4 regions of the Aliidiomarina minuta genome follow, and region 2 is predicted to be linked to each of the others. Evidence: predicted binding sites of a transcription regulator. Region 2 holds the regulator's gene; each other region holds the start of a gene.

Region 1 (7,412 bases), on a different contig from region 2:
ATAGTATCAGCAAGCGCTGCAGCACTATCCGGGCCAATATCAAAAATCATGTCGTCGTCACTCACTTCAGTCACGGCTTTAACCGTCGCTTCAGCATGTTCGGAAAATTCCTTGCCCACCACGACATCTGTAGCCATGGGGATATCAGCACCGCGGGTTTTAGCAGAATCTGCAAGACGCGACGCTTCTTTTAACAGGTCTTTTTCATGCAATGATTTACCGACATTATGGCCAGCCGCCGCAATGAAAGTATTTGCTATGCCACCACCCACAATCAGCTGATCCACTTTACGCACCAGTGAATTCAGCACTGTTAGCTTAGTCGACACCTTAGAGCCACCAACAATAGCAACCAGGGGACGTTTAGGTTCTTTGAGTGCTTTGCCCAGAGCTTCCAGTTCAGCCGCCAATAAAGGTCCGGCACAAGCAACGGGCGCGTACTGTGCAACGCCATAGGTAGAAGCCTGGGCGCGGTGTGCTGTACCAAAAGCGTCCATCACAAAAATATCGCATAATGCAGCCAGCTTTTTCGCCAACTGCGGATCATTTTTCTTTTCGCCAGTGTTGAAGCGAACATTCTCAAACACCACCAGCTCGCCGCCAGCTACATCCACACCCTGCAAATAGTTGCTCTCAAGACGTACCGGGAAATCCAGCGCTTCTTCAAGATACTTAGCGATCGGTGCCATTGAATACTCGGCGTCATAATGGCCTTCTTCCGGGCGCCCTAAGTGTGACATCACCATCACTTTAGCCCCTTGTTCCAGGGCATTTTTCAGGGTGGGCAAAGCGGCTTTAAGGCGCGCATCTGAAGCCACCCGACCGTCTTTAATCGGCACGTTCAAATCTTCACGAATCAAAACCCGCTTCCCGCGCAGCTCAAAATCTTTCATCGCCAATACACTCATGAGATTTCCCTTTTTCAAATAATCAGTTAAGCAGCAGTTGTCGATGCCATCGTTAAGGTCGTATCCAGCATTCGGTTAGCAAAGCCCCATTCATTATCGCACCAGCTTAGAAGTTTGACCAAATGACCATGGCTCACCCGGGTCTGAGTTCCATCTACAATACTGGATCTGGGGTCATGAATAAAATCAGATGACACCAATGGAGCTTCGGTGTATCCAAGCACAGCGCGTAATTCTGACTGTGTAGCACGCTGAATAGCCTGGTTCACCGCATTGATATCAACTGCATTTTGCAAGGTTACACTTAAGTCCATGGCAGTCACGTTCGTGGTTGGAACCCGCACTGCAATCGCCTCAAAGCGGCCGGCAAACTTCGGTAAGATACGTTCAATACCACGCGCCAGCCGGGTATCTACCGGAATAATCGATTGCGAAGCCGCCCGCGCCAAGCGCAAATTATCATGATACGCATCAATCACCGCCTGGTCGTTCATCGCTGAGTGAATAGTCGTAATAGTCCCACTGTCTACACCAAAAGCGTCATCCAGCACTTTAATCACGGGCACTATGCAGTTCGTGGTACAGGAACCATTGGAGACAATCCGGTGACTCTGTTTTAAGTCTTGCTCATTGATGCCCTGAATTACCGTAAAATCCACATCCGGATCAGCGGGGTGGGAAAAAAGCACTTTACCTGCCCCCGCTGCCAAATGCTTTTCTGCATCCTGTCGGCTGCCATATACACCAGTACAGTCCAGAACTATATCAACACCAAGCTCAGCCCAGGGTAGTTTTTCCGGCTCGGCCTGTTGCAATAGCTGAATGCAGTCATCGCCCAGGTAAAGCTTACCTTCAACCGCCCTTACAGGAACTGAAAAACGTCCATGGGTGGAGTCGTATTGCATTAAATGGGCTACACCTTCAGCGGACGCAAGCTCATTCACCGCCACCACTTCAATACGATCCCGGTAACCGGATTCGTATAACGCACGGAGCACACTGCGGCCGATGCGCCCAAGGCCGTTAATAGCAATACGCACTGGAGTTGTCATTTATAAATTCCGGGCCTTTTCCACCACCGCTTCAACGGTGAAACCAAAGTATTTAAATAATTCATCTGCAGGCGCTGATTCACCAAAGGTAGTCATACCAATTACAGCGCCGTCCAGACCCACATATTTTTGCCAGTAATCGGCAATACCGGCTTCAATCGCCACACGCCGGCGTACTGATTTGGGCAATACCTGTTGCTGGTAAGCTTCGCTTTGAGCGTCAAATACCGATGTGCTTGGCATAGAAACTACGCGCACCTTCTCGCCCTGCTCGCTCAGTTTCTGCGCTGCCTGCATAGCCAGTTCTACTTCCGAACCGGTGGCAATCAGAATCAGCTCAGGTTCAGCTGCAAAGTCTTTCAATACATAACCGCCACGGGCAATATCAGCCAGCTGTTGCGCGTCACGTTGCTGTGGTTCAAGACCCTGACGGGTAAAGACCAGTGCTGTTGGCCCTTCACGACGTTCAATGGCCGCGCGCCAGCTCACCGCTGACTCAACCTGGTCACAAGGGCGCCAGGTATCCAGATTAGGGGTCAAACGCAGGCTTGATAGTTGCTCAACTGGCTGGTGTGTCGGGCCGTCTTCGCCTAAACCAATAGAATCATGGGTATAGACAAAAATTGCCGGCTGTTTCATTAACGAAGCCATGCGCACTGCGTTACGTGCATATTCCATGAACATCAGGAAAGTTGCGCCGTAAGGAATAAAACCACCATGCAAAGCAATGCCATTCATAATAGCGGACATGCCGAACTCGCGCACACCGTAGTAAATATAATTACCACTGCTGTCCTGCTGAGTTAATGGTTTAGATTGATCCCAGATTGTCAGATTAGAACCTGCCAGGTCAGCCGAACCGCCCAGTAACTCAGGTAATGCAGGACCAAAGGCATTCAATGCCTGTTGCGAGGCTTTACGGGTGGCTACTTTTTCCGGGTTCGCCTGGAGCTTTTCAACATAAGCCTGCGCCAGCTGTTCCCAGTTGGCCGGCAAGTCGCCACTTAACCGTCTTTTCAGTTCAGCGGCCAGTTCCGGGTGCGCGGCTTCATACGCAGTGAACTTCTGATCCCACTGCTGTTCCAGAGTCGCGCCTTTGTCTTTTGCTGACCACTGGCTGTATACGTCGTCAGGGATTTCAAAAGCGCCGTATTCCCAGCCCAGTTCCTTGCGCGCCAGTACAATTTCATCATCACCCAAAGGAGCACCATGACTGCTTTCACTGCCCTGTTTGTTCGGAGCACCAAAACCGATCACGGTTTTGCAGCAAATCATGGTAGGTCGCTTAGTTTCTTTGCGCGCCAGCTCAATCGCCTGTTTCACCGCGTCAGAGTCATGCCCGTCAACATCCGCAATGACATGCCAGCCGTAACTTTCAAAACGCTTGACGGTATCGTCGGTAAACCAGCCTTCAACGTCGCCATCAATAGAAATACCGTTGTCATCATAAAAAGCAATCAGTTTGCCCAGGCCTAAGGTGCCGGCCAGTGAACATACTTCATGAGAAATACCTTCCATCAGGCAACCATCGCCCAGGAACGTATAAGTATGGTGGTCGATAACATCGTGTCCCGGCTTATTAAACTGAGCAGCCAGTACCTTCTCCGCAATTGCCATACCTACTGCATTGCTAAGGCCCTGCCCCAAGGGTCCGGTGGTAGTTTCAACACCGGGTGTGTAACCGTACTCAGGATGTCCGGGAGTTTTTGAGTGTAGCTGACGAAAATTCTTTAATTCACTAATATCCAGGTCATAACCGCTCAGGTGCAGCAACGAATAAATCAGCATAGAGCCATGGCCATTGGACAATACGAAGCGGTCGCGGTTTGCCCAATCTGGATTTTGCGGGTTATGCTGCAGGTAGTCACGCCACAGAACTTCAGCGATATCGGCCATGCCCATAGGGGCGCCGGGGTGGCCTGATTTGGCTTGTTGGACCGCATCCATGCTTAAAGCACGAATGGCGTTGGCGAGATGACGACGTTGCGACATGAAACACTCCTGATAATGACGGGTAATCAATTATTAATGTATAAATACAATAGATGCCGGGCGCTCTCGAACTGACGAATTGACGAAAGGCAGTGATCTGACCGGAGGCCTGCGCGCGTATTGTCCACAATTAAAGCCACGCACGCAAATTTACAGCTGAGATCAGACTTATAGACGTCTAAAGTTGGATTTCTCAGCGCTTTTTAGCTAAAGTATCGCGGCTTCCTGCACCATTAACATACCAACTTAGAGAGTATACTTGTTTATGGCACAACACCTGTTTACATCTGAATCTGTTTCCGAAGGCCACCCAGACAAAATTGCTGATCAGATATCTGACGCAGTACTGGACGCTATCCTGGCTACAGACCCGAAAGCTCGGGTTGCTTGTGAAACCTATGTCAAAACAGGCATGGTCCTGGTTGGTGGGGAAATTAATACCCACGCCTGGGTCGATGTGGAAGACCTGGTGCGTACGACCGTGCGCAAAATAGGCTACACCAATTCGGAGATGGGTTTTGACGCAGGCAGTTGCGCGGTTTTAAACGCGATAGGCAAACAATCCGCTGATATTAACCAGGGCGTTGACCGCGGCAACCCTGAAGAACAGGGTGCCGGAGATCAGGGACTAATGTTTGGTTATGCTTCCGATGAAACTGAAGCTTTAATGCCTGCGCCTATCACTTATGCCCATAAACTGGTGCAGCGCCAGGCTGAAGTCAGACGCAGCTCCTTGCCCTGGCTACGCCCCGATGCCAAAAGCCAGCTATCTTTTATTTATGAAGATGGCAAACCTATAGGCATTGATGCGGTAGTGCTTTCCACCCAGCACGCTGAAGAATATAGCCTGAAACAGGTTCAGGAAGCGGTCATGGAAACCATTATCAAACCCGTCCTCCCAGAAGAATGGCTGCGTCCCGATACCAAGTACCATATAAATCCGACCGGCAAGTTCGTCATTGGGGGTCCTATGGGTGACTGTGGCCTGACGGGCCGCAAAATTATTGTCGATACTTATGGCGGCATGGCACGTCATGGTGGCGGTGCCTTCTCGGGTAAAGACCCTTCTAAAGTGGACCGTAGTGCTGCATATGCTGCTCGTTATGTGGCGAAAAATTTAGTCGCTGCAGGCCTGGCTAAACGCTGTGAATTGCAGGTTTCCTATGCCATTGGTGTGGCACAACCAACCTCCATTAGCATTGAAACCTTTGGTACCAGTCGGTACGACGAAGAGACCTTAATTAAGCTGGTACGTCAGCATTTTGATCTACGCCCCTATGGTTTAATTAAAATGCTCGATCTGGAGCGCCCTATTTACCTGGAAACCGCCGCCTACGGCCACTTTGGTCGCGATCAGTTCCCGTGGGAAAAAACTGACAAAGCGGAAGCTTTGCGAGCGGCTATAAAATAACCGCATGCGTATACCTCGCATTTATCATTCCGCCGCACTAACATCAGGCATGCACACAGAGCTGCATCCTGACGCGGCTAATCATGTGGCGCGGGTGCTGCGGTTAAGCGAAGGTGCCGAACTTGAACTTTTTTGCGGAGACGACCACGCCTACCAGGCAGTCATTACCCAGGCCAGCAAAAAACACGTGCAGGTAAAAATTATCGAGGCCACAGCGGCAAGTACTGAGTCTCCCCTGCAGATACACCTGGCGCAGGGGATCTCGCGCGGTGACCGAATGGATTTCACCTTGCAAAAGTCGGTGGAGCTAGGCGTAGCCAGTATTACTCCACTGTTTACAGAACGCTGTGGTGTTAAGTTGCAGGGCGAACGGCTGCAAAAGAAAATTCAGCAATGGCAGAAAATTGTGATCAGTGCCTGCGAGCAAAGCGGACGCAATAAAGTCCCCGAAGTACGGCCAGCCATATCCTTGCAAGACTATTTAAGTAACCCTGAGCGTCCGCTAACCCTGACCCTGGAACCCAGCGCGGCGCACTCTTTGAAAACCGTGTCTGTTGCTCAGCAGTTGTCTTTATTAGTAGGCCCTGAAGGCGGTTTTTCTCCGCACGAAGTAGAAGCAACTCATCAACAAGGCTGCACTCCTGTTCATCTGGGACCGCGAGTCTTACGCACCGAAACGGCAGCACTAACCGCGCTGGCAGCCTTGCAGGCGAATCACGGTGACCTGATTTAATACACCGTGGTACACTGCAGCCAGTCTATCTTTTCTACTTTAATAAAGAGGCCGTCATGCAAGTTGGCATTATTATGGATCCCATTTCCAGCGTTAAAACTTATAAAGACACTAGTTTTCGCCTGGCTTTAGAAGCTCAAAACCGTGGTTATGACGTTTTATACATGGAAATGGCGGATCTTTACATGAAAGGCGGCGAGCCGATGGCGCGAGTCCAGCCTCTTAGCGTTCGCGATCAAACAGAAGATTTCTATGACCTTGGCCAGGAATCTCATATCAAGCTGGGATCGCTGGATATTATTCTAATGCGCAAAGACCCCCCCTTTGATATGGAATATATTTACGCTACCCATATGCTGGAGCTGGCTGAGCTTGCCGGTGCGAAAGTCGCTAATAAGCCGCAAAGCCTGCGTGACTGTAGCGAAAAATTATTTACCGCCTGGTTCCCGGACAGCATACCGGCAACTATCGTCACCCGCAGTGCAGAGCAGATCCGGGCTTTTCATGCGGAACATAAAGACATTATTTTAAAACCACTGGACGGCATGGGCGGCGCTTCCATTTTTCGCGTTGATAACCAGGGCAATAACCTGGGAGTTATCATTGAGACTCTGACCGAGCATGGGCAACGTTTTGCCATGGTGCAGGAATACCTACCCGCCATTAAAGAAGGCGATAAACGCATTATCCTGATCAATGGTGAAGCGGTGCCCTATTCACTGGCTCGTGTTCCTTCTGCCGGTGAAACCCGTGGTAACCTGGCCGCCGGTGGCACTGGCCGTCCGCAGCCGTTGAGCGAGAGTGACTGGAAACTAGCAAAACGGGTCGGGCCGGTTTTAAAAGAAAAAGGTCTTTATCTGGTGGGGCTGGATGTTATTGGCGATTGCATTACCGAAATCAATGTCACCAGCCCGACCTGTATGCGCGAGATCGAAGACGCTTACTCGATCAATATTGCTGGTATGCTATTTGACGCTATTACTCAGGATTTTAGTCTTTAAAAATTGACTTTTAACCTCCATATTCAAAGTATAATGGGTTAAAGCAAGCGGTTAAAGCAGGGGATCTAAGGTTATGAACAGCCTACAAAATCATTTTTTAGTTGCTATGCCAGGCCTGGACGACCCTTTCTTTGAGCGTTCGGTCACTTATATTTGCGAGCACAACGACGAAGGCGCTATGGGGCTTATTGTCAATCAGCCAGCGGAGATGTCGATTCCAGCGCTGCTTAAGCAAATTGAAATTAAAATTCCCGCCGACGCGTCTCTGGAGCGTTCGCTAGTCTACTCAGGAGGCCCTGTAGGTACTGACCGCGG
Region 2 (7,412 bases):
TTAAGCATGATGAACTCCGGCAGCAGCCAGGGCGGTGCGAGCGCAGGTATCGGCGGCATTAAAATTAAATAGCGGTCCGGGTAACTGGTATTGTGCAAGAAGTCTGGCAGCTGGTTCAGCAAAGTCATTCAGATCCGATTCAGGACAAATGAGCGTCAATTGCGACAGAGAAAGAGCAAAGGTTTGCAGCATATCTGCCAGCACTGATTTTTGCAGAAGCATCACATCAGCGCTTAATGACCCTTCCGTGGTTAAAAGCTGATAGTCCCATTGCCACTGGGTTAAGGGGGTGAAGCCTTGTTGCTCCAATAACCAGCTTAAAGTAGGCAGGATTTCTGGCGACTTTAAGTGTTGTGGCATGTTGAGTGTCAGCCGCTGATATTGGTCGGCTGATAAGCTAAGCGATACTTGTGGTCGGCGGTAAAAATTTTTCAGTGGCCGGGAACTCAGGTGTTGTTTAAGCGTCTTAACAACGTGAGAGAGAGATGGTGACTGGGTTAAGGCAAGTACATGCGATTCGCCCTGCCCAGTCATCAGTTTTATTAAAGTAAAACAAGCGGCTTGCATGTGCAGTGCCAGCACTGGTTTAGGCTGCGGTCGGAAAATACTCATGTGCTATCCCTGTCAGTCTGGGCGCTCCCTGCGCCATTAGGCTTAAAGCTATGCCATAATTTGGCAAAGATCCTGTAAGCCATTACTTATTTACGTGAAATTGGTTAAATTTAGCGCAGAAAAGCCGTATAATGCCCCGTTGTTTTACCATTTTATGCTGCATATTGGGGCTTGCCTTGAAGTTTATTAAATATCTCCTGTTGACGTTAATTACCCTGGCTTTATTGACAGTAGGCAGCATTGTTGGTCTTTATTATTACGTAAAGCCAGAGTTGCCCAGCGTTAACACACTGCGTGATGTGCGTTTGCAGATTCCAATGCAGGTTTATACCGCGGACGGAAAGTTAGTCTCTCAGTTTGGTGAGCAACGGCGAATCCCTCTGTCCCTTGAAGATATCCCTCAGCCGATGATCGACGCTATCCTGGCTACCGAAGACAGTCGTTTTTATGACCACCGCGGCGTTGACCCTATAGGCGTATTACGTGCTTTTCGGGTGCTTGTGACGACTGGCTCTATTCGTGAGGGTGCCAGTACTATCACTATGCAGCTGGCGCGGAACTTCTTCCTGACCCGTGAACGGGCCTGGATGCGGAAAATCAAAGAAACCTTTATTGCGCTGCATATTGAGCAATTGCTGAGCAAAGACGAGATTCTTGAGCTCTATTTAAATAAGCTGGCGTTAGGACATCGTGCATATGGCGTGGGTGCGGCGGCGGAGGTTTATTATGGTCGTGAACTGGGTCAGTTGAACCTGGCTGAAATAGCGACTATTGCAGGGTTACCGCAGGGTCCTTCCATTCTTAACCCGATTAGTAACCCACAGGCTTCAGTGCAACGCCGGCGCATTGTATTGCGTCGTATGCTGGACGAGAATCTTATTTCCAATGAAGAATACCAGGCCGCTTTTGACGCTCCTGTAACGGCCCGTTATCACGGTGCGGTTATCGAAGTTTCTGCGCCTTATCTGGCGGAAATGGTGCGTCATGAAATGGTTGAACGTTATGGTGCGGAAACCGCTTATACCAGTGGTTTTAAAGTCTACACCACGGTGCATTCTGAACATCAGCTAGCGGCTGAAAAATCGGTTCGCGATAACCTGCATGCCTATGATGAACGACATGGTTATCGTGGGCCGGTAAATCGCCTGTGGGGTGACCTGGCGCGGGAGGTTATGTCTGAAGATGAAGAACCTGAGCAGACGTTACTGGATCCGGAAACCCGGGCTATTCCTGAACGGCGCGGTAGCGAGCGTTGGGAAAGTGATGAAATAATTGAATATTTAAGTCGTCAGCGTACATTTGGTCCGCTGGTGCCAGCCGTCGTGATCGATGTCGGCGAGCAGGAAGCTCAGCTTATGCTGCGTAATGGCGACAGTTATCAGCTGGATTGGCAGGCAATGGACTGGGCGCGTCCCTACATTGATGCAGATCGCCAGGGACCTGCGCCTGAAACCGCCGCAGATATTCTTACTGAAGGTGATCATATCTGGGTTCGTCGTCTGGACGACGGTAGCAGTTATCGGCTTGCTCAGGTGCCGGGGCCGAGCTCAGCACTGATTGCTCTGCAGCCTGATAGTGGCGCAGTAGCGGCTATAGTAGGTGGTTATAGTTTTGGTATGAGCCAATATAATCGGGCGTTGCAGGCCAGACGTCAGGTCGGTTCAACCATTAAACCTTTTATTTATGCCGCCGCGCTGGATGATGACTATACGTTAGGTACGCTGGTCAACGATGCGCCTATTACACAATGGAACCCAGGTGCAGGCTCTGCCTGGCGTCCGCGTAACTCGCCGGAAGTTTATGATGGCCCGATTCGGTTACGCAAAGCATTAGCTCGTTCCAAGAACGTGGTTTCTGTGCGCTTGATCCGCTCTGTAGGTGTAGACCGCACTGCCGAATATATGGAACGTTTTGGTTTTGCCGCGGAAGATATTCCACGCAATGAGTCTCTGTCTCTGGGGTCAGCCTCTTTTACACCGCTAGAGATGGCCAGAGCTTTTGCTGTTTTTGCGAATGGGGGTTATCTGGTAGACCCGCACTTTATCGCTCGGATTGAAGATTCGGATGGCAATGACACTTATGTCGCCAGCCCTCCGGTTACCTGTGCTGACTGTCAGTTGCGGGAGCTTTACGAAGACTGGTGGGAGCACGAGCTGCCACAGGCACCGCGTGTTATATCTGAACAAACTGCGTTTCTGATTACCGAAGGGTTAAACTCAGCGATTTGGGGCGGCGGGAGCTGGCCTAATCAGACTGGCTGGAATGGCACTGGCTGGCGTGCTCAGAACCTGCGGAATCAAAATATTGCGGGCAAAACGGGTACTACTAACGATGTTCGTGACACCTGGTTTGTGGGTTATTCAACGGGTATCGTAGCGGCTACCTGGGTTGGTTTCGATAATGTAGAAAATGCGCTGGGGCGCACTACTCTGAATTCGAACCTGGGCCGCAACAGGCAACCTATTGTTGGTTCAGAAGCCGGTGCGACAACGGCGTTACCAGGTTGGATCGAATTTATGCGTAGCGCACTCGAAGACTTCCCGTCTGAACCTCTGGAGCTGCCTACAGACATGGTCTCGGTGCGAATCGATGAAGACACAGGGTTGCTAAGTAATCAGTCTGGCTACACCAGTCGTTTTGAATACTTTGTGCGTGGTACCGAACCAACCCAGTTTGTGGAGCAGGAAGACAGTTCGCCACGTTTGTTTGAAGATGACGATGACGAACTATTTCGTTAATGGCTCTGCTGCGCGGCGAGGTGGCCCAGTAACTGATGCAGATCAGACTGTACGCCGCCGGCAGTCACGTGGCGACCGGCACCTGGGCCGCTAATTACCAATGGCATTTCCTGATACCAGTCGCTGTGAATAACAAAAATATTCTCGCCTGGGATCAGGTTTGCCAGCATGTCGCCCTCTGGAATGAACTCGATGCCAACACGGGCATAACTGCGCCCTTCTTCAACTGAGAAACTCGCCATCAGACGGGGTACTTTGCCCTCGTCCTGAGCGTCTTGTCTAAGCTTCTGCATAGGTTCGTCCAGTTCATCCAGACGTTCCAGAAACTCACTCTGGCTGACGGTTTGTAACTGCCAGGGAACCAGACCGGACACTTCGACGTCCTGCCAATCCAGTTGAGCACCGATGTCCCGAGCGACAATTAAGAGTTTGCGGACTATGTCATGGCAGGACAGGTCCTCTCGTGGGTCGGGTTCAGTAAAGCCCTGCTCTCTGGCCTGGCGGACCAGGTCACTGAAAGGCATGCTGCCGTCGAAGTTCTCGAACAACCAGCTCATGGTGCCGGAAAATATGCCGGCGATACTGCGGATTTTGTCGCCGGAATTCATTAAGTCGTTAATGGCATAGTTCAGCGGCAAACCGGCACCAACGGTAGTGTTGTAAAGCCATTCGCGCTTGTATTCGTGCTGGATGGTTCTGATTTCGCGGTACAAAGCTTCTTCCGCTGCTCCAGCACGCTTATTGGCACTGATTATGTGCATGCCATTGGCAAAAAAGCTTGGGTACAGGCGAGCGACTTCACGAGCATCTGTTAAGTCCATCACCACCAGTTCGTCAAAAGGCGCGTTGGGTAGTTCACGTAATAATTCAGTTAACACATACGGGCGTGCCAGCCGGTCAAAATTATCAGTCCAGTCCTGCAGGTCGACGCCGCCGTAGTCAAGCCACAGACGTTTTGAGTTGGCTATGCCCATAATACGGACATCCACGTTTTCATTCAGGCGGTCACGCTGCTGGCGGAAAAGGCTGATCCACTCGCTGCCGATATTGCCACGGCCCAAGACCAGAATGCCGATGCTACGGCGGAAGTTGAATAGCAGACTATGCAGGCGGTTTAACAGGCGTTGGTCGAGTTTTTGTCCTAAAAGCGCTATTGCTGAGTTTTTATTGTCCGCCAGCATAAAATGACGCAGGCTCTGCTCTTCTACTTCCCGCTTAAGCACTGCATATTGCTTGCTTTCAGCGATGCGCGCACCGACCAGCGCCACCATGCTGTAACCACTGACTTCGTGTACATGATGTTCGGCATCTTTGGCAGCCAGCCATTGTTGAATAAACTGCAGGTGGTTTTGGTGAAAAGCATAGAATTTCTCTGCCGATTCGCTTTCTGACCAGCTAACCAGCGGCGTCAGGTTCATGGCTTCAAAGTTTCTGATTACGCCCTGCTGGCTTAACGGAATGCTATACAGAACTACATCCTGAAGCGAAGTCAGCACTTTGGCCTGGGCTTCGGTAAAATCATACTGGCCAATACGGGTTTGTTGGTTCTCCACTTTTAAGCTGGAACGCACGTTAATGATCATGCGTTCACGGTTCACCGGCTGGAAAGTTCTGGGGTGTAAAACCGGGCTCCCCAGACGCGCCAGTTCTTCGGCTTCGGCCCAGTCCAGTGAAGGCAGGCTGACGACACGCTCAACTTTGCGTGGATCAGCGGAATAAACTCCCGCGACATCTTTCCAGATAGTGACCTGTTTTACGTCAATCAGACTGCCGATTAAGGTCGCAGAGTAATCACTGCCGTTACGGCCCAGTAGCAGGGTGCGGCCGGTATCCCGCTCGGCACAGATAAATCCGGTCACTATAAAGCGGGTACCAGAATGTGGCGCGATACGCTGGATGAGTTTCTCTCGGCTACTGGAGGTATCGATAATAGGCTCAGCCGCATCGTCAGCACTCAGGAAGTCGCGACTGTCTATCCAGTCCGCGCGTGTGCCTTGTTTTTGCAGCAAAGTCGCCAACAACCGCGATGACCAGAGCTCACCATACGCGCAGAGTTCTGCCTGAGGAATCTCTTCATCGCCGATAAGCCAGCTTTGCAGGCGACGAAAGTCGCCTTCCGATAACTCGAATAATTGTTCTTGCTGGCGACCGGACAATAATTCTTCAATCAAACCCTGTTGATAACTTTTCAGCGCCTGGAGTAACACCGGTGCATATTCTGGTTGAGTATGACGGGCATCAAGAATGGCCAGAATACGGTTAGTGGTATCGCCTGCAGCAGACACCACAACCAGGTCGCTGGCGCCAGCATATTCAGTCACGATACGGGCAACACGTCGATAGCAGTACGCATCGGCCAAGCTACTGCCGCCAAACTTATGCACCTGAACCTGGTCGGCAATGGTTTGAATGCGCTCAGCAGGGATAGAAGAGTTGTTTGTCATGTACTGCGCCTACATAATGTATCGAAAATAGTAATGTGTCGCAGAGCATAACTAAAGTGGCAAGTAAATAGAAGTTTAGATGGCCAAAGAGGCTAAAAAAAGCGATAATTGGTTTGTCATAAGCTTATAACTATTGTCGCCTTTGGCGAACTATATCCCAACAAGAGGTCTACTCATGCAATGGAATGGTGATTACATCTATCCGTATGCGGAACATGGTAAAAAAAGCGAGCAAGTTAAGAAAGTAACGGTATCTATTCCGATGCGGGTACTCAAGGTACTGACTGACGAGCGCACCCGACGCCAGGTGAACAACCTGCGGCACGCCACCAACAGTGAATTGCTGTGTGAGGCATTTCTGCACGCTTTTACCGGTCAGCCGCTGCCTGCAGATGACGATTTGCGTAAAGATAATCCTCATAAAATCCCGGCGAGCGTGCGTGAAGTGCTGGCCGAGCGGGGAATAGAAATAGGCCCTGATGATTTATATGGAGAAGAAGATTAACTAGGAGCCTGAAATGAGTCGTCATTTTGAAAAAGCTGCCGGGCTTTGTGAAGCTCGTGACAGCGCAACCGATGAGTATGTATTTAATCAGACCATGCTACGGATTAAAGATCCGGAACGCAGCCTCGACTTTTATAGCCGGGTTCTGGGCATGACACTGGTTAAAAAACTTGCCTTTGCGGAAATGAAATTCACCCTCTATTTTCTTGCCGCAATTCCATCTGAGAAACTGGAGAACTGGTCATCAGATTCAGAGCAACGGCTAGAGCAGACATTTGGTCGGCCGGCTATGCTGGAGCTCACCCATAACTGGGGCGACGAAGATAAAGAAGACCTGCAGTACCATAATGGGAATCAGGAACCTAAAGGTTTTGGTCACATTGGGTTTGCGGTACCGGACTTGAAAGCGGCCTGTGAGCGCTTTGATTCCCTGGGTGTCAGCTTTGTGAAGCGACCTGAAGACGGTAAGATGAATAACCTGGCGTTCATTCAGGATCCCGATGGTTACTGGATCGAAATTTTTGCTCCTGCTGGCATGGGCGAAGGCCTGGAAGGTCTGTTGGTTGAAGATGAGTAAACACTGAATAGAAAAGGCTGCCCGTCATAGGCAGCCTTTTTAATATTCAGTTTTATTTTTGTATATTTATTCCTGCATGTAATTCTTGGGTAATTCAATACGCGCTACACCTGAGCGCACGGCAGCTTCCGCTACCGCTTTAGCGACCCGGCTGCACAGCCGCGGGTCCATTGGTTTAGGAATAATATAGTCACTGCCAAACTGAAGTTTATCAACCCCCGCCGCCTGCATTACGGCTTCAGAGACCGGCTCTTTAGCCAGTGTCCGGATTGCCTCCACGGCTGCAAGCTTCATTTCATCGTTAATAGCGCTGGCCCTGACATCCAGTGCACCACGGAAAATAAAAGGGAAGCAAAGCACGTTATTGACCTGATTGGGATAATCTGAGCGACCTGTTGCCATAATTAAATCATCACGGGTAGCTAAGGCGAGCTCAGGTTTAATTTCCGGGTCCGGATTGGAGCAGGCAAACACAATGGGGTTAGGTGCCATTAATGACAGGTTTTCAGGGCTGAACAGGTTCGGACCAGACACTC
Region 3 (7,412 bases), on a different contig from region 2:
AGGTAAACATCGACTTCTCGCGGTAACTCAACGGCATCCAGTTGTTCCAGCATCAATACCAGGCGTTCCAGCCCCATCGCGAAACCTACAGCAGGCGTAGCCTTACCTCCAAGCTGCTCGACCAGACCATCATAACGTCCACCGGCACATACGGTTCCCTGGGCTCCCAGGCTATCAGTCACCCATTCAAACACAGTACGGTTATAGTAATCCAGGCCGCGTACGAGCCGCTCATTATGCACATAAGAGATACCTGCGGCATCTAAGCGCTCGCAAAGCGCGGTAAAATGAAGTCGCGATTCCTCATCCCAGTATTCAGACAGCTGCGGCGCCTTCGCCAGCATCTCTGCCATCGCTGGGTTTTTAGAATCCAGAATACGCAATGGATTGCTATGCAAGCGTCGTTTGCTATCTTCATCGAGTAACTCGCTATGCGCACTTAAATACTCAGTCAAAGCTTCACGATAAGTAGCTCTGGCTTCATTTGACGCCAGTGAGTTAAGTTCCAGCGTCAGATACTCACTAAGGCCTAACTGCCGCCATAAACGGGCAGTCATTAAAATAACTTCAACGTCGATATCCGGCCCATCCAGGCCAAATACTTCAACTCCAACCTGATGAAACTGACGATAACGACCTTTTTGTGGCCGCTCATGACGAAACATGGGGCCCATATACCACAGGCGCTGTTGCTGATTGTATAACAGACCGTGCTCGTTACCGGCGCGCACACAACTGGCCGTTCCCTCAGGACGCAGGGTCAGGCTGTCACCATTACGGTCTTCAAAGGTATACATTTCCTTTTCGACAATGTCAGTCACTTCGCCAATCGAGCGCTTAAACAAATCAGTTTGCTCAACCACTGGCATACGAATTTCCTGATAACCATAACTGGCCACCACATTGCGAATACTTGTTTCCAGATACTGCCAGCGATTGCTCTGTGTTGGCAGTATGTCATTCATTCCACGAATTGCCTGAATTTGCTTGGCCACGATGTGCTTATCCTGCAGTCAAAAATGGCGCCATTATAGAGGCTGGCTGTTGTCGGCGTCCACCTGAGTGATCGCTATTTGCTGGGAATCCTGCTGCTTGCTCACCCGGGCGCGAATTTTTCGTTCCAGAGCGTCCACTAAATCATCATTCGATAAACGTTCTTTTTGTCGCTCACCGTCAATGTATAGTCCCGATTTATTTTTTGCCCCGGCCAGACCCAAATCAGAAATTAAGGCTTCACCCGGGCCATTTACCACACAGCCGATAATAGACACGTCCATCGGCGTAGTAATATCTTCCAGGCGTTGCTCCAGCGCATTCACCGTAGCTATTACATCAAACTCCTGGCGCGAACAACTTGGGCAGGCGATAAAATTAATGCCTCGCGAACGAATGCGCAGCGATTTGAGAATATCAAAACCCACTTTTATTTCTTCAACCGGGTCAGCTGCCAAGGAAACCCGTAAGGTATCACCAATGCCTTCTGCCAGGAGCATGCCCATTCCCACCGCAGACTTCACCGCGCCAGAGCGAGCTCCACCCGCTTCCGTAATACCTAAATGCAGCGGTTGTTCAATTTCTTTCGCTAATAAACGATAAGCATCAACCGCTAAAAATACGTCTGAGGCTTTAACGCTGACTTTAAAATCGTGAAAGTTCAGTCGCTGTAGAATATCAACATGACGCATTGCCGATTCTACCAGCGCCGCCCCGGTAGGTTCGCCATATTTTTCCTGCAAATCACGTTCCAGAGAACCTCCATTCACGCCAATGCGAATCGGTATATTATGCTCCCGGGCGCAATCTACTACGCTACGAATACGCGCTTCGTTGCCAATATTACCTGGATTAATACGCAGGCAGTCGACTCCATATTCCGCAACTTTAAGCGCAATACGGTAGTCAAAATGAATGTCAGCTATGAGGGGGACAGTGCTTTGCTGTTTAATCAGTTTAAAAGCTTCAGCGGCATCCATAGTAGGCACCGACACCCGCACAAGATCAGCACCCGCTTTTGCCAGGGCCTGTATTTGCGCCACCGTCGCCGCTACATCGGTGGTTGATGTATTAGTCATGGATTGCACCGCTATCGGAGCTCCATCTCCAATCGGCACGTCGCCTACATAAATACGACGACTTTGACGGCGTTGTATGGGGGATTCTGAAAGCATTTTTTTCTACTACTCTGCTTGCGGTAATACAATGCGAGCTACACGTCCTGGACGGTAACCACTTAAATCAATTTCTTCGCCGCGGAAGGTCATATTGACCACTTCAGGGGCACCCAGGGTGACCTCGAAAGGAGCTTCACCTTCCAGGTTAATAACATGTCCTGCGGGTTTAACGCCAAAAGCGATGGCCTGGCCGGTGGCATCTTCAATGCGAATCCAGCAGTCTCCTTCAAAACCCAGTACCAGCTCTCCGTCAGGCAGTTCACTGACACTCACATTGGCATCAGGCTCTTCCTCCTCCGTTCTCGCCTGGCGTTCGGCTTCCTGTTCAGCTTCAGCTCTTTCTCGTGCTTGCTGCGCCTGCCGCTCTTCTTCCGCGCGCCGCGCAGCAGCCTGCTCTGCTTCTCGCTCGGCTTCTTCATCAAGAATCGATTCTGCTTCGGTTTCACTTGCAACCGGATCCGCTGTGCGCTCAACGTTACTTTCATCAATGAAGATTGGCTCTCGCGTCGCGCGGGTAATTTCTGCCGGTCCAGCGTCATCCTCAGCAGATAGTTGCAGCTGCGAATCCTGTTCTTCCAGCATACGTTCAGCTACCGTACTGCCGTTGCTCTCGACTTCATCATTGGAGGCGTTCTGCAGCCAGAAGATAACTGCTGAGCCAATGATCACCGCCACAATAATATAGGTAACGGCCATCAAGCGACTGTCCTGAGTCTGCTCTCGGCGACGCCGGGAAAAGCTCTGCATGGTATCATCCGGGCGCTCTTCGACATTCATGGCTTCATAAGATTTAAAAAGCAAATCCTCATCCACCTGAACTAAGCGAGCATAGGCCCGCAAATACCCCCGGGTAAAAGTACCAGCGACATATTTACTAAATCGGTCATGCTCAAGATCTTCGACAATCTGCACTCGCAAACGCAAACGCTCAGCGACCTGTTTAGTGGTCAACTGCATCTCATCCCGGGCAGCCAGTAACATCTGACCTGGCGTTGGCAAATCTGACTGCTCTTTGTTCTCGTTCTCTGTGTTCTCGTTCACTGTGCTTTGTTCCGTATCCGTCATGCTAGCTCGGTCCCCGGTAAGTTTCCGGCGCAACAATAATGACCTCGCTTATGCTTGGCCGGTCTCGCTACACCGATTTGACAGCGATGGACTGTTTTTGTTGTTGTTTTTTTAACAGCCGTTTTGTGCGGTCAACCACGTCTCCGACTAATTGACCACAGGCGGCGTCAATATCATCGCCCCGTGTTTTTCTAACCATAACGGTATAACCATGCTGCATCAATACTTTTGCGAAACGATCGATACGCGAATTACTGGACCGTCCGTATGGTGACTGCGGAAATGGGTTAAATGGTATCAGGTTAATTTTAGCCGGGGTCCCTTCCAGACAGCGTGCTAGCGCGTGTGCCTGGTCGGTAGAATCGTTAATATGGTCCAGCATGACATATTCAACCGTGACTTTATGCTGAGCTTTGGACATCTCAACATAACGCTTAGCAGAAGCTAAAAATTCTTTAATCGGGTACTTTTTATTGACCGGCACTATTTCATTACGCAGCTCGTCGTCCGGCGCATGCAACGAAATAGCCAACGCCACATCGATACGCTCACGCAGCATATCCAAAGCGGGTACCACGCCCGAGGTGCTTAATGTTACACGACGCTTAGATAAGCCATAAGCCAAATCGTCCAGCATCAATTCCATCGCTGGCACTACGTTCTGAATGTTGAGTAACGGCTCACCCATGCCCATCATCACTACATTGGTTACCGGTTTAACATTGGTTTTGCCTACCGGGCCCAACAACTGGTTTACCCGCCATACCTGGCCAATGATTTCAGAAACTTTCAGGTTACGGTTAAAGCCCTGGTAGCCTGTCGAGCAGAAGGTACATGCCAGTGCACAGCCAACCTGAGAAGATACACACAAAGTCGCCCGGTCGTCTTCGGGAATCCATACCGCTTCTACTTCCTGACCATCCAGCAATTCCATAGCAAACTTAATAGTGCCATCGGTAGACTGTTGTTGAAGCTTGATTTCAGGCGCCCGAATTTCGGCGATATCGCTGAGTTTCTGGCGCAGTACTTTATTCAGGTTGGTCATTTGCTCAAAGTCATCGACGCAAAAATGATACAACCATTTCATCACCTGCTCAGCACGAAATTTCTTTTCGCCTAATTCAGCAAAAAAGTCATACATGCCCTGCCGGTTTAAATCTAACAGATTAATTTTCTGCGTTGCGGTTGTCATACTTTACCTCCGATGCCTTGCTATAAATCTTTGCAGGCTATATTCAGCCAAAAAAGGGGCGCAGTTCGGCCCCTTTTTTAGCTATAAGACCGCCTGCAGCGGTCTTAGTTTTACCGTGTGCGTGAGCAAACTTCTTCGTCAGTGAAGAAATAACTGATTTCACGCGCTGCTGATTCCACAGCATCTGAACCATGTACGGCGTTTTCGTCGATAGTTTCAGCATAGTCAGCACGCAAAGTACCGGCAGCTGCTTCTGCAGGGTTAGTTGCACCCATGATTTCGCGATTCTTACGTACCGCGTCTTCACCTTCCAGCACCATCACTACGATTGGACCAGAAGTCATAAATTCCACTAAAGCGCCAAAGAAAGGACGTTCGCTGTGTTCTGCGTAAAAACCTTCCGCCTGTTCTTTGCTCAGGTGCATCATTTTTTGTGCCACGATGCGCAAATCTGCAGATTCAAAACGGTTTACGATAGCGCCAATTACGTTTTTCGCTACTGCGTCCGGTTTGATAATAGACAGGGTACGTTCCAAAGCCATGCTGTTACTCCGATTCTGTATAAAGTGTTGTCTGTTAACACAAGTCTTAAAGTCGCGCGAATTATACGCGATCTGAGCACTAATTCCCAATAAAACTTTATTACAAGGGGGCTTTTCAAAGCAGAAAACATGATCTATTATAGACGTCTATACGCCCAGTGGCATTGAGGTAATTATATGTCGGTAACAAACACTGAAAAATCAGTAGAAACCCGGTCAACCAGGTAGCTACCTTGGGTGGCGGTTGTTTCTGGTGTCTTGAATCTGCATTCGCGCAGGTTGAAGGCATCATTCAGGCCGAATCCGGATATGCCGGAGGCCATGTTGCAAACCCGACTTACCAGGATATCTGCACCGGCGAATCGGGCCATGCCGAAGTCGTGCGCCTGACTTATGATCCTCAGCTGATTAACTATCGTGATATTCTGGAAATTTATTTTTCATTGCATGATCCTACCCAACTTGACCGTCAGGGCAATGACATTGGCCCTCAGTATCGCTCAGTGATATTTTTTCATAACGATGAGCAGTGCAATCAGGCGGCTTCTATTATTGCTGAAATGAGCGCCGACAACACCTGGCCTGAACCTGTCGTCACAGCCGTTGAAGAAGTAAGCAATTACTATCCAGCAGAGGCTTACCATCGTAGCTATTATGAAAATAATAGTCAGCAACCTTATTGCGCTATGGTAGTAGGCCCTAAACTGGCAAAGTTCAAACAGAATTTCGCCAACCGCCTGAAAAGCAGTTAAGCAGGTTTTACCCTGGCAACGCCTTCGACATGGCCCGAAGTGGACCGATGGCGTTGCGCACATGCTCGATAGCCGCTTTCACATCCTCTTCCGTGGTAAAGCGGCCCAGGCTAAAACGCACCGATGCATGGGCCTGTTGATCACTTAGTCCCATTGCCCGCAGTACGTAAGAAGGCTCCATGCTGGCGGAATTACAGGCCGAACCGGTAGATACCGCCAGGTTGTTAAGTGCCAGCAGCAACGACTCGCCATCCACTTCTTTAAAACCAACATTCAGAATCCCCGGCGCCCGCTGCTGTTCGCTACCATTCACAAATACACCTTCGATCCCACTAAGGCCCTGCCATAGGCTCTCGCGCAGTTGCAGCAGAATTTTACTTTCCTGCTTCAGTTCTGCGTGAGCTATGCGTGCCGCTTCGCCAAGGCCGGCTATCTGGTGCGTCGCCATAGTACCTGAACGCATACCTCTTTCATGGCCGCCACCATGCATCTGCGCATGCAGGCGAACTCTGGGCTTACGTCGCACATAAAGCGCGCCCACACCTTTAGGGCCATATATTTTATGCCCCGAAAGCGATAGCAGGTCGACACCAAGCTGCTCCACATCGACATCTATTTTAGCCACGCTTTGTGCTGCATCGACATGCAGCAGGACATTCTTTTCACGACACAGGTTGCTGATTGCCGGAATATCCTGAATAACACCCGTTTCATTATTGACGTGCATCACGCTGACCAGAATAGTATCCGGCCGTATAGCATCGCGCAGTTCCTGCAGCGACAACAAACCTTCTTCATCCACACTCAGATAGGTCACTGCGAAACCACGGCGTTCCAGATCAGCGCAGCTATCCAGTACTGCCTTGTGTTCGGTTTGCACAGTAATGATGTGCTTGCCCTGCTCCTGATAAAATTCAGCCACGCCTTTCAACGCCAGATTGTCTGACTCTGTCGCACCGGATGTGAAAACAATTTCGCGAGGGTCAGCATTGAGCAATTCAGCAACCTGTGCACGGGCTTCATCTACCGCCTCTTCAGCCTGCCAGCCATAACGATGAGAACGCGAGGCCGGGTTGCCAAAAATGCCATCCATTGTCAGAAATTGCATCATTTTCTCGGCTACCCGCGGGTCAACCGGTGTAGTAGCCGCATAATCGAGATAAATAAGCTTGTTCATCAGCTACTCCTTATCCATCCGTTTATCAAATGAAGTCAGCATGCCGCGTAGAATATTCAGTTCATTCTCTTCTGGACGCGCCCGGTTAAACATACGACGAAGCTTATTCATAACCAGTCCCGGATGCTGACGTACAATAAATCCCGAATCTGTCAGGCTCTTCTCAAGATGGACAAAAAAACGTTCCAGATTTTCGCCATTTGGATACTCCGGCAACTCAATCGATTGCGGCTGTTCTTCAAGCTCCAGCCAGGCGGTTCGAATTTCATAACTCAGAGTCTGCACGGCCATGGCCAGATTCAAGGAGCTGTACTCCGGATTCGCCGGAATATGCACATGAAACTGGCTCATTTGTAGCTCTTCATTGGTCAGGCCACTGTTTTCGCGGCCAAATACCAAAGCTACCTTAGCTGCCTTGCCTTCCTGTACTGCTTTAGCGCCAGCTTCCCGTGGACTAAGCATAGGCCAGTCCAGCGTGCGGTTACGCGCGCTCGTTGCCAGTACCAAAGGACA
Region 4 (7,412 bases), on a different contig from region 2:
TCTGCTGGTACTGGCTGCTTTTGTGTCTCCACTACGGTCTCAGCGGGAGCAATTGAAGGAACAGATCGGCAAGGAGAATTTCCTCGAGATTCATGTAGCTACCTCGCTGGAGGAGTGTGAGCGGCGTGATGTGAAAGGTTTGTATGCAAGGGCACGGTCTGGAGAACTGACTGGTATGACAGGTATCTCAGCGCCCTATGAAAGCCCAGTGCAAGCTGATTTACGTCTGCATACGGAGTCTGATTCGATGGAAAAATCAGTAGCTGCACTGCTGCAGCTACTGGAAGAGAAAGGCTGGTTACCTGTCTGGTAACCAGCTGTGGTGTGCGTTCAATTTGCTTTAGCCGTTGGCGGTTTGCAGAGCGGGTTGTTGGGGGGCGTGCTCAATTTCAGGGGGACGTAGTCCTAGTGTGTGACAAATGGCGTAAGTTTGTTCAGCACGGTTGAGTGTATAAAAGTGGAACTCACCGACACCTTCCCGGCTGAGTACCCGGACCTGGTCAATAGCCACGGATGCTCCCACCAGAGAGCGGGTAGTGGGGTCATCTTCCAAGCCATTAAAGCGCCGTTGCAGCCAATAAGGAACCCTGACATTGGTCAGTTTAGCGAACCTTTGTAGGGTTCCGAAGTTACCTATAGGCAGGATCCCAGGCACGATCTCTGCTTCAATGCCTACGCTGACACAGCGATCGCGAAAGCGCAGATAGCTCTCTACATCAAAGAAAAACTGAGTGATGGCGCGGCTGGCACCGGCATCTACTTTACGTTTAAGCTCCATCAGGTCGGCCTGTGGACTGCGCGCTTCAGGGTGAACATTGGGGTAGGCTGCTACGGATATATCGAAGTCGTGCTCCTGTTTTAATAGATGTATCAGGTCAAGGGCACTTTGGCCCGTATTCAAGCGACCTGGTTGCGCATCTCCCCGCAGAGCAACAATATGACGAATACCATTTTTCCAGTAATCGCGTGCGATATCCCTGAGCTCCTCAGCTGGCGTATCGATGCAGGTTAAATGTGGGGTTGCGATCAACCCCGTTCGATCATGAATTTGCTTAATCATATTATGCGTGCGTTGGCGAGACTCCTCTCCGTGACCATAGGTCACGGAGACAAATCTTGGCTTTAACGGGGCCAGCCTGTTCAACGCTTTCCACAGGGTTTGTTCCGCTTCGGGAGTGCCCGGTGGAAAGAACTCGAACGATACCTGAGTGTCGTTATTCAGTTCACTGATACTTTGGTTAAGCAACTCTAAGTGCTGTGCATGTGACAGTGACATATAACCTCCTCATCAGGCTGCCTTGGCCTTATTGCGTAAATTACGCGCGGCGGTAACCATGTTGCGTAATGCCGGGCGCACTTCGTCCCAGCTTCGGGTTTTCAGACCGCAGTCCGGATTTACCCATAAGCGTTCTGCTGGCAGATAGGCCTGAGTGCGGCTTATTAACGCCTGAATTTCTTCAACATCAGGAACCCGTGGACTGTGAATATCGTAAACACCTGGCCCAATTTCATTCGGGTAGTGGTATTCACGGAACACATCCAGCAGCTCGCTGGCGCTGCGCGAGGTCTCTATGGTGATGACGTCCGCATCCAGATCCGCAATAGCATCAATAATGGCGTTAAATTCCGAGTAACACATATGGGTATGGATTTGAGTGTTATCCTGAGCACCCGCAGAAGCTAACCGGAAAGCTTGTACAGCCCAGTCGAAATAGGCTTTTTGCTCACTAATTTTTAAAGGCAGCAGTTCACGAAAAGCAGGTTCATCAATTTGGATGATTTTAATACCGGCTTTTTCCAGGTCAGCAACTTCATCGCGTAGCGCCAGGGCAATTTGCTGAGCAATGGTCGCAGTGCTGATATCGTCACGAGGGAAGGACCAGCCTAAAATAGTGACCGGGCCTGTTAACATGCCTTTGACGGGTTTATCGGTCAGTTCCTGGGCAAAGCGGATCCATTCCACGGTAAGGGGCTTGCTGCGATAGACGTCACCAAAGATAACCGGAGGTTTAACGCAACGTGAACCATAACTTTGTACCCAACCAAAGCGGGTGAAAGCAAAACCTTCCAGCAACTCGCCAAAGTATTCGACCATGTCATTACGTTCCGCTTCACCATGCACTAATACGTCGAGCCCGAGCTCTTCCTGCTCATGAATAACCTGGGCGATTTCTTTACTGATAGCATCCCGGTAGTCTTGTTCTGATAAACGACCACCCCGCCATTCACGGCGTAAATGACGAATGGAGCCTGTTTGAGGGAAAGAGCCTATAGTCGTGGTTGGATATAAAGGTAGCTCTAAATGCTTGCGCTGCTGCGCGGCGCGAACACTGTAACCGCTGCTGCGGCTGCTATCGGCGTCACTGATAGCGGTAATGCGCTGACTGACACCCGGGTTGTGAATGCGGCCTGAAGTCTGCCGTGAAGCAACTGCTTTGTCCGACTCCTGGAGTTCCTGCTCTATGCTTTCAATACCCAGGTTGATGGCCTGTGCGATGAGCTTAACTTCATTTACTTTCTGTACCGCAAATGCCAGCCATGACTTGAGCTCTGTATCCAGGCTGTCTTCCAGCTCGAGATCAATAGGGCTGTGCAGCAAAGAACAACTGGTAGCTACCCATAAGAAATCACCGCGACGCTCAGCAATAGGAAGCAGAGTATCAACTGCTTTGCGCAAGTCGGTACGCCAGATATTACGGCCATTGACGATGCCAACGGACAGTACTTTATGCTCGGGCCAGACATTATTGATAGCCTCTAACCCTTCGCTTCCTGCTACCGCATCAACATGCAGCCCGGCTACGGGTAACTCCGCAACCAAATCCTGATTGGCTCCCAAAGTACCGAAGTAGGTGGTGAGCAATATTTTTATTTTTTGCAGTGACCCCAGAGACTGATAGGCCTGGTTGATAGCGCACTGCCAGTCGGCATCCAGTTCTGTGACTAAAATAGGTTCATCGATTTGCACCCAGACAATGCCTTCTGCTGCCAGCGCATTCAGCCATAACAAATAGCTTTTAAGTAATGCGGGCAGATGTTTTAACGTCTGTTCATCGCCGTCCCGTTGTTTCGACAAGGCTAAAAATGAAACCGGGCCTAACAGTACAGGTTTGACGGGTTTGCCTGTGGCTTTAGCGTCGCGAATCTGCTGCAGCTGGTCGTCAATGTTCAGGTTGAAGCTCTGCCCTTCGCTTAACTCGGGAACCAGATAATGATAGTTGGTGTTAAACCATTTAGTCATCTCCAGTGCAGGAACATCAGTTCCTCCCGGAGCACGCCCACGGGCCTGTCTGAAGTAGGTAGTAATGGCCGGTTCGTCCTGTTGGAAACGCTCAGGTGTAATGCCTAAGCGCACCGCTGTATCCAGAACATGATCGTAGAAACTGAAGTCACCTGCAGAAATCAAATTTAATTCTGACTGAGCCTGCCAGTTGAACTTGCGCACTTCACTGGCAACGCTTTGTAACTCGCTTTCATTGGACTCTCCGGCCCAGTATTTCTCAAGTGCGAATTTGAGTTCGCGTTTACGGCCTATGCGTGGGAAGCCTAAAGTATGTGTAATTGCCATGATAAAACCCCTGAAAGTAGTAAATTAAAAAAAGCGACTAGACCGCGATGGCTGCTTTGCGCTGCAAAGCAGGCCATGCATGGCGAAAGTCATTGATAAGATCGGCAGCGTTTTCAATGCCGACGGAAATACGTAATAAAGTGTCTTTGATGCCTGCGTTGCGACGGGCTTCTGCTGACATCGATGCATGCGTCATGGTGGCTGGAACCGCGATCAGGCTCTCTACACCGCCAAGTGACTCAGCTAATGAAAATAACTGCAGATGACTGACAAATTCCTTAATAGCCTCAACGCTGGCATCGAGTTCGATACTGAACATGGCGCCAAAACTATGCTGTTGGCGTTTTGCCAGGGCATGATCCGGGTGTGATTCAAGACCCGGGTAGTGAATGTTCACTACCTCGCTTTGTTGTTGCAGCCAGTGCACCAGGCTATGGGCATTCTGCTCATGCAGAGTGAAACGTGCGGCCAGAGTGCGAATTCCCCGTAGCGTCAAAAAAGCATCAAAAGGAGCACCTGTGATACCAATCACGTTGGCCCACCATTTGAGTTGTTCTCCCAATTCAGCGTCTTTGGCGACTACCGCACCACCCACTACGTCGGAGTGCCCGTTGAGATACTTGGTGGTTGAATGCAGAACCAGATCAGCGCCCAGTTTGAGAGGCTGCTGACCCAGTGGCGATAAAAAAGTATTGTCGACCAGTGTGAGGGCACCCACAGCCCTGGCCTTACTGCAAACGTGCGCGATATCCACCAGGCGGAGTAGTGGGTTAGAAGGTGTTTCAATCCAAATCAGACGAGGCTTGAGCGCTAAAGCTTTTGCCAATTGCTCAGGGTCTGCCTGGTTAATGACCAGGAGTTCAAATGACTGACGTTTAGCCAGCGCATCAAATAAACGCCAGGAACCACCGTAGCAATCATGAGGAACCACTAGTAAGTCACCGGGCTTTAATAACTGCAGTATTAAAGTAACTGCGCCCATGCCACTGGCAGTAATGACTCCCAGTTCACCGCCTTCAAGATCAGCGATGGCAGCACTGAGCAGATCCCGGGTGGGGTTACCAGAGCGTGTGTAGTCATACTCGGCTGGAGTATCGATATCGTGAAAACGATAATTTGAAGACAGGTACAGTGGCGGTACCACTGCATTATATTGGCTATCGCTATCAATACCGGCGCGAACTGCTTTAGTTGTCTGATGTTGAGTCATGCTCTTCTCCCGTTCTAATGTGCTTAAACACATGATGAGGAAAAAATACACTTTAGATCTCTAGCCGTCAAGACGTTTAGACGTCTAAATGGGTTTTTATTTATATATCGGCTATCAACAGTGAGTGTTAAAATAGCCAAAACATCAGGATAAACGCCGGATGTAGCAGGTTTATCTGAATTAAGGAAAGTTATGGCCTTGCAGGCAACCCCCTATAAAGTAAGTTTGGATATTTCCGATGTGGATCGGGGTGTGTATGAATCGGTGAAAGTGACAGTAGCGCGGCATCCGTCAGAGACTGAGTTGCGGCTGACATCCAGAATTATCGCACTGGGGCTGTTTTATCATGAGCACCTGGCATTTGGGCGCGGGCTCTCGGAGGTCAACGAAGCGGCTTTATGGCAGCTTAGCCTGGACGGGCAAATTGAACACTGGGTGGATGTAGGACAGCCAGATGCTGAACGTATTATAAAAAGCAGCCGCAAAGCGCCGCTGGTGTCAGTGCTGGCGTATGGAAATGTCCGTATATGGAAAGAAAAAGTGGCGTCTAAAGTGACTCACTTAAGTAATCTGACTATTCTGGCGTTACCTGAAGAAGCCCATGCTCAGCTCGCTTCTATGCTTAGCCGAAACCTGCATTGGGGGTTAATGTTGACGGATGGCGTACTGTACGTGAGTGACGCGGATGAACAGATTGAATTACCGCTGGAAGTAATACTGCAGCCATAAAAAAACCACTGGGATTGAGTCCCAGTGGTTTCTTACATACCCCAGTGTTTACTGGCGAATGCCTTCAATAGACAGGTAAATTTCGATATCTTCTGCATCCGGGCCCAGATTATAAGTAATGTCATAATCGGCTAATGTGAAGCTTAAGGTGCCTTCAAAGCCACGACGCATTTCGCCCCATGGATCTTCACCGGCACCCACCTGAGTAATCGGGAAGTCGATGCTGTGAGTTACGCCATTCAGGGTGAAGTCACCAGTCAATAAACCACCGCCATTTCCATCAGGTTCAAAACCTGTGCTTTGGAAAGTGGCTTGTGGATTCTCATCTACATTAAGAAAGTCGTCGCTACGCAGGTGACGGTCACGTTCAGCGTGATTACTGTCTACGCTGCGGGTGTCTATGGTGACGTTTACCGAAGCATTTTCTGGGTTAGCTTCGTCATAATAAAAGGAACCTTCAAAGGTGTTAAAGCGACCCAGCAGGTAGCTGTAACCAAGGTGGCTGATTTTAAACTGTACAAAAGCATGAGCACCTTCGGTATCAATTACATACTCGTTAGCAAAGGCTGCTGGTGCTGTCATGGTTGCTGCCAGTGCAGCTGCAAGAATTGTCTTTTTCATGATTTTTTCTCCGGATTAATAGTAAACATACGAGTTAAAGTTGGGTGTTTATCAATAAACTGGTGCTTTAATGCCATCAGGGCGTGACCAGCAGCCAGTATCATCAGGGCACAGGCGGCGTACCAGTGTACTTCGCCTGCGATATCCTCTTGATAGGGAATGCCCGTTATAAGTGCGGGTACACTGAACCAATCAAATACGGATATCGAACGGCCATCTGCAGTCGAGATCAGATAACCGCTAATCATTACGGTGAACAGCAAAAGGTAAAGTAGAAGGTGGCCAAGTTTTGCTCCTGCCTTTTCCAGTTGACTACCCAGGGCTTTAGGTTTTGGATTAATCAGCATCCAAAAAACTCTGAACAGAGTCAGCATTAACAAACTGATACCAAAAGATTTATGCCACCATGGGCCCAGGCGATACCAGGTATCGTAATAAGTTAACGTCAACATCCACCAGCCAAGTGCGAACAGGGCAATAACGGTAATCGCTGTAAGCCAATGTATAGCAGCAGACATCAGTCCGTAGCGCTGCCGGGTATTGCGTATCATAAGTTAAGATCCTGATTTGTTGCTTGTATTAATAATATATCAATAAATAAAAACTAAAATTGCTATTTAGCGGATTAAACGACCTAAAAAATAGAACGTTTAGTCTGTCAGGCCCTTGCAGCAATCGTGCGTAGCTTCAGGTAAAATGCCATTATATTATTTCCCATTTATATGCGGTTTCGAATGACAGCATTGCATAATAAACACAGTTTTGCTTTAAAGGCTGAGGCCAGCGACTATCTGGCCATAAAAAAGCTAAGTGACCTGGAGAAGATTGTCTGGACAAAGGATAGCTGGATTCTGGGTGCCGGAAGCAATACGGTCTTCACGCAGAATTATGCGGGACAGTTGATTCATAACTGTTTGTCTGGAGGGGAAATTAGCGAAACAGATGATAGTTATGAGCTTTGCATTGCCAGTGGTGAAAACTGGCATGAATGGGTAACCAGGACAGTTCGACAGGGAATCCCAGGTTTAGAGAATCTGGCGTTGATTCCGGGAAGTGTGGGAGCGGCACCAGTACAGAACATAGGCGCATATGGTGTAGAAATTTCACGCTTTGTTACTCAGGTAGATGTCTATGATTTGGCTGAGCACAGAAGTTTTCATCTTGCCGCTGCGGATTGTCAGTTCGCCTATCGGGACAGTATCTTTAAAAAAGTTGAGCATGCCAGTTGGTTTATTACAGCGGTTCACCTGAGTTTGCCTAAAGATTGGGCTCCGGTTCTCGAGT

The links. The regulator MetJ, encoded in region 2, represses methionine synthesis genes. The targets are predictions, from matches to a motif close to TAGACGTCTAGACGTCTA.
Region 1: the regulator MetJ is predicted to act here: its motif matches at 4,116-4,133, upstream of metK (methionine adenosyltransferase).
Region 3: the regulator MetJ is predicted to act here: its motif matches at 5,111-5,128, upstream of msrA (peptide-methionine (S)-S-oxide reductase MsrA).
Region 4: the regulator MetJ is predicted to act here: its motif matches at 4,848-4,865, upstream of metB (cystathionine gamma-synthase).

The regions. Positions count from the first base shown of each region.
Region 1 is NZ_PIPL01000002.1:58,956-66,367, reverse strand. Features, by position in the region: gene CWE09_RS10585 (phosphoglycerate kinase) at 1-908, opposite strand, end outside; gene epd (erythrose-4-phosphate dehydrogenase) at 935-1,960, opposite strand; gene tkt (transketolase) at 1,961-3,952, opposite strand; gene metK (methionine adenosyltransferase) at 4,218-5,363, shown strand; gene rsmE (16S rRNA (uracil(1498)-N(3))-methyltransferase) at 5,368-6,096, shown strand; gene gshB (glutathione synthase) at 6,153-7,097, shown strand; gene CWE09_RS10555 (YqgE/AlgH family protein) at 7,171-7,412, shown strand, end outside.
Region 2 is NZ_PIPL01000003.1:52,899-60,310, forward strand. Features, by position in the region: gene CWE09_RS11960 (hypothetical protein) at 1-8, opposite strand, end outside; gene CWE09_RS11965 (hypothetical protein) at 1-612, opposite strand; gene CWE09_RS11970 (penicillin-binding protein 1A) at 789-3,350, shown strand; gene metL (bifunctional aspartate kinase/homoserine dehydrogenase II) at 3,347-5,794, opposite strand; gene metJ (met regulon transcriptional regulator MetJ) at 5,970-6,299, shown strand; gene gloA (lactoylglutathione lyase) at 6,313-6,876, shown strand; gene CWE09_RS11990 (malic enzyme-like NAD(P)-binding protein) at 6,943-7,412, opposite strand, start outside.
Region 3 is NZ_PIPL01000001.1:1,456,884-1,464,295, forward strand. Features, by position in the region: gene hisS (histidine--tRNA ligase) at 1-995, opposite strand, end outside; gene ispG (flavodoxin-dependent (E)-4-hydroxy-3-methylbut-2-enyl-diphosphate synthase) at 1,029-2,168, opposite strand; gene CWE09_RS06965 (RodZ domain-containing protein) at 2,178-3,236, opposite strand; gene rlmN (dual-specificity RNA methyltransferase RlmN) at 3,304-4,428, opposite strand; gene ndk (nucleoside-diphosphate kinase) at 4,539-4,970, opposite strand; gene msrA (peptide-methionine (S)-S-oxide reductase MsrA) at 5,204-5,722, shown strand; gene CWE09_RS06985 (IscS subfamily cysteine desulfurase) at 5,730-6,899, opposite strand; gene trmJ (tRNA (cytosine(32)/uridine(32)-2'-O)-methyltransferase TrmJ) at 6,903-7,412, opposite strand, start outside.
Region 4 is NZ_PIPL01000004.1:11,343-18,754, forward strand. Features, by position in the region: gene cysC (adenylyl-sulfate kinase) at 1-313, shown strand, start outside; gene metF (methylenetetrahydrofolate reductase) at 341-1,276, opposite strand; gene metE (5-methyltetrahydropteroyltriglutamate--homocysteine S-methyltransferase) at 1,289-3,568, opposite strand; gene metB (cystathionine gamma-synthase) at 3,606-4,778, opposite strand; gene CWE09_RS13300 (YaeQ family protein) at 4,971-5,507, shown strand; gene CWE09_RS13305 (YceI family protein) at 5,556-6,128, opposite strand; gene CWE09_RS13310 (cytochrome b) at 6,125-6,679, opposite strand; gene murB (UDP-N-acetylmuramate dehydrogenase) at 6,863-7,412, shown strand, end outside.